DNA from 2 places in the Paenibacillus sp. P36 genome. Region 1 is predicted to be linked to the other one. Evidence: predicted binding sites of a transcription regulator. Region 1 holds the regulator's gene; the other holds the start of a gene.
The links. Region 1 encodes LexA, which represses DNA repair genes until DNA is damaged. Its sites were predicted from a motif close to CGAACATATGTTCG; they were not measured.
Positions count from the first base shown of each region.

Region 2: the regulator LexA is predicted to act here: its motif matches at 2,705-2,718, upstream of ACKTT9_RS10400 (DNA polymerase IV).

Region 1 covers NZ_AP038372.1:3,525,054-3,529,801, reverse strand. Annotated here, with positions in the region: gene ACKTT9_RS15700 (1,2-dihydroxy-3-keto-5-methylthiopentene dioxygenase) at 1-172, shown strand, start outside; gene ACKTT9_RS15695 (HAD family hydrolase) at 249-1,040, opposite strand; gene ACKTT9_RS15690 (DUF896 domain-containing protein) at 1,084-1,266, opposite strand; gene ACKTT9_RS15685 (LysM peptidoglycan-binding domain-containing protein) at 1,407-1,799, opposite strand; gene lexA (transcriptional repressor LexA) at 1,947-2,564, shown strand; gene ACKTT9_RS15675 (aminopeptidase) at 2,881-4,119, opposite strand; gene glnA (type I glutamate--ammonia ligase) at 4,217-4,748, opposite strand, start outside.
Region 2 covers NZ_AP038372.1:2,262,729-2,267,476, reverse strand. Annotated here, with positions in the region: gene ACKTT9_RS10415 (CHASE2 domain-containing protein) at 1-352, opposite strand, end outside; gene ACKTT9_RS10410 (ferredoxin) at 517-750, opposite strand; gene mobB (molybdopterin-guanine dinucleotide biosynthesis protein B) at 817-1,323, opposite strand; gene ACKTT9_RS10400 (DNA polymerase IV) at 1,331-2,632, opposite strand; gene cimA (citramalate synthase) at 2,846-4,465, shown strand; gene ACKTT9_RS10390 (TlpA family protein disulfide reductase) at 4,527-4,748, opposite strand, start outside.

The DNA of each region.
Region 1 (4,748 bases):
CGGTTATTTCGATGTTGAACTTGAGCCAGGGGATGTCATCTCGGTTCCTGAGAACACAAACCACTTCTTCACACTGATGGATAATCGTCAAATCGTTGCCGTACGTCTATTCATTGAAAAAGATGGATGGGTCGCTTATAACGTGGAAGATCCAGCTTTCATCAAAGCCTAATACTTTTTCTTAGAAGAAAGCCCAACAGCGCAGGACACCTTGTCCAAACCACTGTTGGGCTTTTCGTTATGCTGTATTAAGCATTAGCGATAATCGGTAAAACTTCCTCTAAGCGCGATACCTCATTCGCAGGAACAATCTCATCTCCACTTTGTAGCCCATGATGATTAATCCAAATATTGCGCATACCTACACGTCCGGAACCGAGAATATCCGTCGTCAGTTTATCACCGATCATGATACCTTCATCCGCATGAATCCCTAGAAGTTCCAGCGCATGGTGGAAAATAGAAACATCCGGTTTACCCACTCCAAATTCCCCGGAAATGACAATATGATCGAAATAGGACGTAATGGCTGGCACGCCAGCTAATTTTTCTTTTTGAAGATCAGGTGATCCGTTTGTTAGGAGGAGCAACTTGTACTTACCCTTCAATGCGTCCAGCACACGGAAAGTTTCTTCATAAACATAGGGACGATTGCGGCGTTCAGCAGGAAAAAGCTCGCCCAGCTTGTACCCCAGCTCTGCATCTTCTACGCCTAACGCGCGAAGCCCGCGAGTCCACGCTTCAGTGCGATAACCTGGTGCTAATGCTTCCAACTTGCGAAAATTCTCATTTTCACCTTGTGTGAAATTAGCCCAAAGCCCTTCAAATGGATTAATTCCAATCATTTTGGTGAATGGAAAAGGTTCATAGGATTCGTATAAAGCACGGGCTTCTTTACGAACAGCGGCTTCCAATTCTTCCGGATTCACTGCCGCGTGTTTCGCTGCTTCCACGCAAGTTGCTTCAAAAGCTTCCTGTACACTGCGGTCATCCCACAAGAGCGTATCATCTAAATCAAAAAGTACAGCCTTCAACGTCATCATTCATTTCCCCTTTGAATGTTGTTTCTATGTGAAAAAGCAACTACTCTTCGTCCGTAAACTTGATGGAATCAAGTTGAACTTTAAGATTGCCTCGGAAAGCCTCAATATATTTTTTTCTCAATTCATTTCGTTCATCGATTTCCGCATCCGATAAGCCAACGGTTTTCGCTTTACGAGCAAGCTCATTAATGCGTTCGATGGTTTTTTCCATACTGTCACTCATAGTGATCCTCCAGTTCAAAAATTCAATATGACTATTACTTTGCCATCCCTCTAGTGGAATGTCAAGAAAACAACAAAAAGAGACATAGGAATAATTCCTAGCCTCTATTCGTCTATTTCCATTCCATAGGAAAGTACTGATTAAGGGAGCAATAAAACCTGTCCTTCTTTCAAGGAGCTCGTAGTTAAATGATTTTTCGTCTTAATCTCATCTATATAGGAACGAATGTTCTCTCTATCTTTCTTATGAGCAGTCGCAATGCCCCAGAGCGTGTCCCCCTCTTGAATGACAACTTGCTCCTGGACAACTTTCTTAGTTTCAGCGTTATTTAATACACTGCTCGTCGGTGAAGACGCCGCCGCATATGCTTGTACCATGGCACCGAATGAGAACACAGTCCCCAGAATTAATGCAATAAAAAGAAATCGAATGATTGTTTTCGTATTACGTGATTTGGTTGCAATCCCTTTGGACGCGGCAGTTGATCTATGAGGTGTGCGTGAATTGGTCGTGTGTGAGTAGGCCATATACATGAATAATCATCCCCCAAACATTTGTTCTGTTTTTAGAATAACACGAACACATGTTTGAGTCAACGATTTATTCGAACTTATGTTTGTACGAACTCGGGTTCTATGTTATACTTTGGGTAATGATTCCCAGTATTGGAGTGATAACTATTGAGTAAGATTTCGCAGCGTCAACAAGCTATTTTAGAATACATTAAGAACGAAGTGAAAGATAAGGGTTACCCGCCTTCCGTACGCGAAATCGGCGAGGCTGTCGGACTAGCCTCCAGTTCAACCGTACACGGTCATTTGGAGCGTCTTGAGAAGAAAGGTTTGATTCGTCGTGATCCAACCAAACCTCGCGCTATCGAGATTCTTGGCTTAGACGGTGCCGAAACTCATTTCGCTGTTTCCGTTGCACGTGTTCCGCTCGTAGGTAAAGTTACCGCCGGGGTACCGATTACGGCGACAGAGAACATCGAAGACTACTTCCCTCTTCCAGTCAGCATGGTCGGAGATAACAATGTGTTTATGCTTAGCGTCATGGGAGACAGTATGATCGAAGCCGGCATACATAACGGTGATTATGTCATCGTCAAGCAGCAGCAAACAGCGAACAACGGTGACATCGTTGTCGCGATGACGGAAGACGATGAAGCGACGGTCAAGCGTTTTTACAAAGAGAAGGATCATATCCGCCTTCAACCGGAAAACTCTGCTTTGAAACCCATTCTACTGAAGAATGTTACGATTCTAGGCCGAGTCATCGGATTATTCCGCGATATGTAAGACTAAGAAGGACCGTCAGGTGAATCAGCCTGACGGTCCTTTTTAGGTGCGAGCGAATCCAGCTAAGGGTCTACGAAACAGGATAAGGGAACTGTAATACTCTATTTGGAGAAATATAGCCATTTTAATCTCGTAGAGGAACTACAGGTCTTTATTTGACGTCCAACAATCATTCTACCAGTGAAATCAACAAAATAGCGAACTTCAGTTCCCCTCACTAGTGGATAATGTGCTTTTTCTCGCAAATAAGGGACTATAGTTCCTCCTATAAAGACAGAAAACCGAAGGACAATTCGTCCCTCGGTTTTCTTACTAATCAAAATGCTAACGCCCAATTCCCCTGACGGAAAATAGGTTCCAAACTGCCATCCTGAAGCACACCGCCAATCTCAAGATCAGCCGTCCCGATCATGAAATCCACGTGGATCAGACTTGTGTTCCCGCCTCTTACTTTCAGCTCCTCGTTGGATAAAGAAGCCCCATCCTTCATATTGATTGGATAGCAGCTACCCAAAGCAAGATGGCAAGAGGCATTTTCATCAATGCCTGTATTGTAAAAAATCCGTTTTAGATTGGATATCGGCGAATCATAGGGAACAAGCGCGACTTCGCCTAAATAACGAGCGCCTTCGTCCATCTCCAATAACCTGGTCAAATGCTCATGGCCGACCTCTGCCTTATAATCTACGACCTTCCCGTCTTCGAACCTGAACGAAAACTTGTCAACCAATGCGCCATTCACATTCAGCGGCATGGTACTTGTTACCGTCCCATTAACGCCTGTCCGTTTGGGCATCGTAAATACTTCTTCCGTCGGCATATTCGCAACAAAGCGAATCCCTCTTGCGTTCGCTTTATCCCCGCCAAGCCAAATGTGGCCATCTGGCAGCTCTACGCGCAAATCAGTCCCTGCAGCCCGATATTGCAGCGCTGCATATTGCTTATCGTTTAGTACCTTGCGAACGCGTTTCAACTGCTCAATATGTGCACGCCATGCGCTAACCGGATCAATTTCATACACTCGATTAAAACGGAAAATAGCATCCCACATCGCATCCAACCGCTCTTCTTCAGGAAGATCCGCATACACTTTGGATGCCCAAGCAGCAGTTGGAGCTTTAATCAAGCACCAGCTGAACGTGCTCGTTCTTACATATTTTTGATACTTAGAACGTGCTGTTGCCATCGCCTTTGAAGCTCTGGAAATCATGCCAGGGTCAATACCGGCGTACAAATCTGGATCTGGCACCTTAATATTCAGAAGTGCGCCGCCATTTTCAACAAAACGCTCCAACATATCCGTGTACCACACTGGGTAGTAGTCGAGTGCATCATCATGAGCCGTCTCTAAGCGCGCACGCGTCAGGAAATCATCCTGCCAATTCACCTGCACATAGTTCGCACCAGCCTCATAAGCTTTCTTAACAATTAGGCGCGTCAAGTCCACGCATTCCATCGGTGACTCGATCATTAGGTCTTGACCTTTGGTCAAATTAACGCCAATTTTTACCACTAGTTCCGCATATTTCTCTAAGTTGACTAAAAAATTATCCATGAGTACCTGCTCCTTCGCATGAAAAAGCCCATCAGTTCAGGATTTACCTGAATCATGACGGGCTATCTTATCTAATTTTCAAACATTGCTGATGATCCTAGTATAGGGACAGATATTGATCTCTTTCCCATTGGTGAACCTGGGTGCGGTACATATCCCATTCAATTTCTTTGAGCTCATAGAAATGTGCTAAAGCATGTTCGCCAAGCGTATCACAGATCACATCATCGCGCAGCAGCTCGTCCAAAGCTTGTTTCAAGTTGAGTGGCAAGCTTGGGATGCCTTGGCTTTCTCTCTCTTCTTCCGTCATCACATAAATGTTGCGATCCGTTGGAGGAGGCAGCTGCATTTTGTTTTTGATGCCGTCCAGACCAGCTGCAAGCATAACAGCAAGCGCCAAGTATGGGTTCGCCGCTGGATCCGGATTACGAACTTCAACGCGCGTGCTTAAGCCGCGGGAAGCCGGGATACGAATCATCGGACTGCGGTTGCTCGCAGACCATGCAACGTAACAAGGTGCTTCGTAGCCAGGCACGAGACGTTTATAGGAGTTAACAGTCGGATTCGTAATGGCTGCAAAGGAACGGGCATGGCGAAGTACACCTGCCATATAATGTCTTGCAACATTA
Region 2 (4,748 bases), 1.3 Mb from region 1:
CATCAGCCAATGCCTTGTCGTCTGCGGGGTTTTTGGAAGGTTCAGCTAAGACCACGTCTATGCCGATTGCAGCTGCGCCGGATTGTTCCAGCTTTTCTATCAATTGGGCGTAGGTTGTTCGGTCCCACGGGAATTTCCCGATTGCTTTTAACGATTTCTCATCAATCTTGACAATTTTGATCCGATCCTCAGGTTGGCGTTCTTCCACTGATTTGGCTTTCCGCAACACATCTTGAAGGGGACCCTCAATAAAATAAAATAACCCACTCGAGTTCACCGTGTAGAAATATGTCGACAACAGCATCAGCACAAGTCCCGCTGCCAACGTATTGATCCATTTCTTTTTACCCATAAGAGCCTCCCCATGCATACTAGCTTCATTGTAAGATGGGGGGAAACAATTGGCAATGAATTGTTACAAAAAAATACAAATTGTAGCAGAAAAAAAGCCCAATCCCTTTGCAGGAACCGAGCTTTTTCGACATATTGTGGAACACGCCACAAGTTGGGTTATGATTAGTTAAAAGGTGAATCCGCAACTTTGATGGAATCAGTTGGGCAGCCATCTTGTGCATCCTGTAGATCATCGAACAGATCTTCTGGGATTTCAGTTACCCCTTTGTTACCATCTCCATCAAAAATTACTTCTGCCAAGCCCTCATCATCGTAATCATAGATGTCTGGTGCTGTAGCTCCGCAAGCGCCACAAGCAATACAAGTATCTTTATCAACGAATGTATACTTTGCCATAGTTTAACTCCTCCTCATTTTATCCTCATTGTAAAATATAATATAAATGAGGACAAAGTTCAAACCTTAAAATTGTTCTGCCTTAAAATACCTTTCAACAAAGTCTGCGAGAGCAACAATGTCATTCAAATCAAGCTTTGGCAGGGTTGAGAACCGAGAATCCAGCGCCTCCATATCTGTTGCAATCGCTATAGGCTCGTGTTCTAGAGCTTGAATAATTTCACTCTGCTCTATTGTACGAAAGACAGCGATCTTTGGATGCTTTTCCCGCTTAAATCCTTCAACAAAAACATAATCCATGTGAGCATAAGCGTTGATTTGTTCTTGCAAGTCAGGCTTGCATTTTTTCTCATAGACATGAATAGAATCAGTAGAGATTGTTACGACAGCTTCCGCACCGGATTGCGCAAAAATTGTAGAATCTGCTCCGGATGCTTCCTTATAGTGTCCATGTGCATCATGTTTCAATACAGCGATCTGCTTGCCGCGGCGTTTCATTTCAATGACTAGTTTAGCAATCAAGGTCGTTTTGCCGCTGCCGGAATATCCGGTAAAACCGATACAATGTGCCATAATCCCCTCACTTCTCCTCTTCCTTATGAAGCGGATTATTTTTCAAATGATCCATCTGCAAGGAAGTTCCTCTTGACTTATGATTTCTAATAAAAGCAGAAGGGTCGTCACTCATCATACCAGCGGTCAGAATCGCGTTCTCGCCAAACTTATCTCGGAGTCCATCCATGATTTTATTTAAATTTTCGCGTTTTGGCTGCTTCTCGTAATCAAATAAATCAAGCTGCACGAACGTCTCTTCTTTGCTTGTTAGATTTTGCAAAGTAATCCCCAACAACCGGACCGGGTTGCCGTCCTCCCATTGATGATCATACAGTTGGCAGGAAGTTCTGTAGATATCATCCATGTGCTCCGTCGGCGTAGGCAATGTAACGGATCTCGTAATCGTCCTCATGTCCGGATCACGAATGGTGATTTGGATGGTGGACGTCATCAATTCCTGCTTCCGAAGCCTTCTTGCCACCTGATCTGCAAGATTCAAGAAAACGCGGTGAATCTCTTTTCTGTCTATATAATCCCGAGGCAGTGTTGTCGTATGGCCGATAGATTTGCTTTGCTCTTGCTCAGGGTTAACCGGCGAGTTATCGATCCCATTCGCCGAACGCTTTAGATGTGGGCCCAAAACGCCAAAATGCTTGCTTAGCAGCAGCTCGTCGCCTTCAGCCAGTTGACCCAGTGTAAAGATGCCTAGCTTTGTCAGCTTGTCCGCCGTCTTTTTGCCGATACCATATAAATAGTTGCACGGTTTGTCCCATAAGACAGTTGGCACGTCCCGTAGGCGCAGAACAGAGATGCCATTCGGTTTTTTCATATCCGAGCCCATTTTAGCTAATAATTTATTTGGTGCAACGCCAATGGAGCAGGGCAGCTGCAGCTCATTCATAATCCTTTGCTGAATTGTCCCAGCAATTTCAAGCGGAGTACCGAACTGTTTGGATCCGGTAATATCTACAAAACACTCGTCAATCGACATCGATTCGACCATGGGAGAATAGCTGTAGGCGATTTGCATAAAACGTCTTGAAAAACTGCGGTATAATTCAAAATCAGGCCGGATAAGCATCAAATCAGGGCATATTTTCAAAGCCTGTCCCACCTGCATGCCTGTCTTAATCCCCATCGATCGGGCCACATAAGAGGAAGTTACAATGATCCCTCTGCGGAGCTCCACACTTCCGGCAACTGCGATGGGTTTCCCTCTATATATGTCTGGCTCGACAGCCTCATGGACCGAACAATAAAATGCATTCATATCGATATGCAAAATAACTCTGCCTTGCTTGGGATAGTGATGCTCGACCGTCGTCATTTCACAACCCCTTCCATATTCAAAAAACTAGATGAAAGTCATTTTCAGCATACAAAAAAATATGGGTTCAAGCAAACGCATTTTTGAGTTATGATGTCTTTACCCGTAATATTATGTTATAATCGTAAATTATACATTAGCGCTTTAAAGCAAGCATATTAACCTACACATACGTATCCAAGTCATTTTTGCTAGCTTTTGAAGGAGGAACCCATGCCAACATCAGTCAAAATCTTCGACACTACCCTACGAGACGGAACTCAAGGAGAAGGCATCAGCTTATCTGTTGAGGATAAAATTAAAATTGCCCGAAAGCTCGATGAGCTTGGGGTTCATTATATTGAAGGCGGATGGCCGGGCAGCAACAGCAAAGACATCGAATTCTTTGAGCGTGTCCGCGATATGAAGTTCACCAATGTCAAGATTACCGCCTTCGGAAGCACAAGACGCAAAGATTCCGTTGCTTCAGACGATATTAATCTGAACAGACTTGTTGAATCAGGTGCGCAGGTAGCAACCATCTTCGGGAAGTCCTGGGACTTCCACGTGCATACAGCGATTCAAACGACACTCGAAGAAAACCTGGCCATGATCTACGACTCCGTACTTTTTTTGAAAAGCTCCGGATTAGAAGTCATTTATGATGCAGAGCATTTCTTTGACGGTTACAAAAACAATCCTGAATACGCTTTGCAAACGATCAAAAAAGCCCAAGATGCCGGTGCTGACTGGATCGTATTGTGTGATACCAATGGAGGTTCGCTCCCTGGAGAAGTAACCGCAATCGTGACCGCTGTGAAGCAGCATGTATCAACGCCTGTTGGCATTCATGCGCATAACGACTGCGAGTTAGGAGTAGCCAACAGCCTCGCTGCCGTTCAAGCCGGTGCCGGACAGGTTCAAGGTACGATTAACGGCTATGGCGAACGCTGTGGGAACGCGAACTTGAGCTCGATTATCCCTAACCTTCAATTGAAGCTGGGATACCACGTAATCACTGAGGAACAATTGAAAACATTAACACAAGTCTCCAGGTATATCAGCGAAATTGCCAACATGCATATGCCGATCAATCAGCCTTATGTCGGTAACGCTGCATTCGCCCACAAAGGCGGTATTCACGTATCTGCCATCCTTAAAGATGCAAGCACGTATGAGCACACGAAACCAGAGCTCGTCGGCAACAAACAGCGCGTCCTTGTTTCAGAGCTTGCTGGCCAAAGCAACGTGCTTGTCAAAGCGCAAGAGCTGAACTTAGACTTCGATAAAGAGCCTCAGAAAACCAAACAAGTGATCGAGAAGATCAAAGATCTGGAACATCAAGGCTACCAGTTCGAGGGAGCGGATGCGACACTTGAGCTGCTGCTGCGTGAAGCATTTGAAGGACTTGAAGAAATTTTCACTTTAGAATCATTTAAAATGCTTGTTGAGAAATCCGCGAACCAATCCGTCGTATCGGAAGCCATCGTCAAGGTTAAGGTACATGGCGAAACGATCTACACCGCGGCAGAAGGAAATGGTCCCGTCAACGCCCTGGATAACGCTTTACGCAAAGCGCTTATCCAATATTACCCGGATATCAAGAACATCCACCTATCCGATTATAAAGTGCGTGTCCTTGACGAGAAAGATGCAACAGCCGGTAAAGTTCGCGTCCTGATGGAAACGACAGACTTTAACACGACATGGAACACGCTAGGGGTATCCAGTAACATCATCGAAGCCAGCTGGTATGCGCTTGTTGACAGCTTGCGCTATGCGCTGATCAGCAGACAACGTGTTGAGCCGGCCAACAAAGAGCAGAACGAGCGACTTGGTTTGATCAATCACTAAGACTAACACACAGACAAAAGCTGCAAATTGGCCCTATAAGGCTAACTTGCAGCTTTTTTTGTCATCCCTTGATGAGACTCGCGATCTTCTTATCCAGTTCTTTTGGCGAAAGCACGTGAATAACCTCGCGGACGACGCCATTTTTATCAATCAGAAAACTCGTTGGAATCGCAACAACCCGGTACGCATCCGCGTTCGTTCCCTGCTTGTCCAACAGTACTGGAAAAGGGTATTTATACGTTTCCACGAACTTTTTGATATTCTCCATTTTATCCCCAGGCGT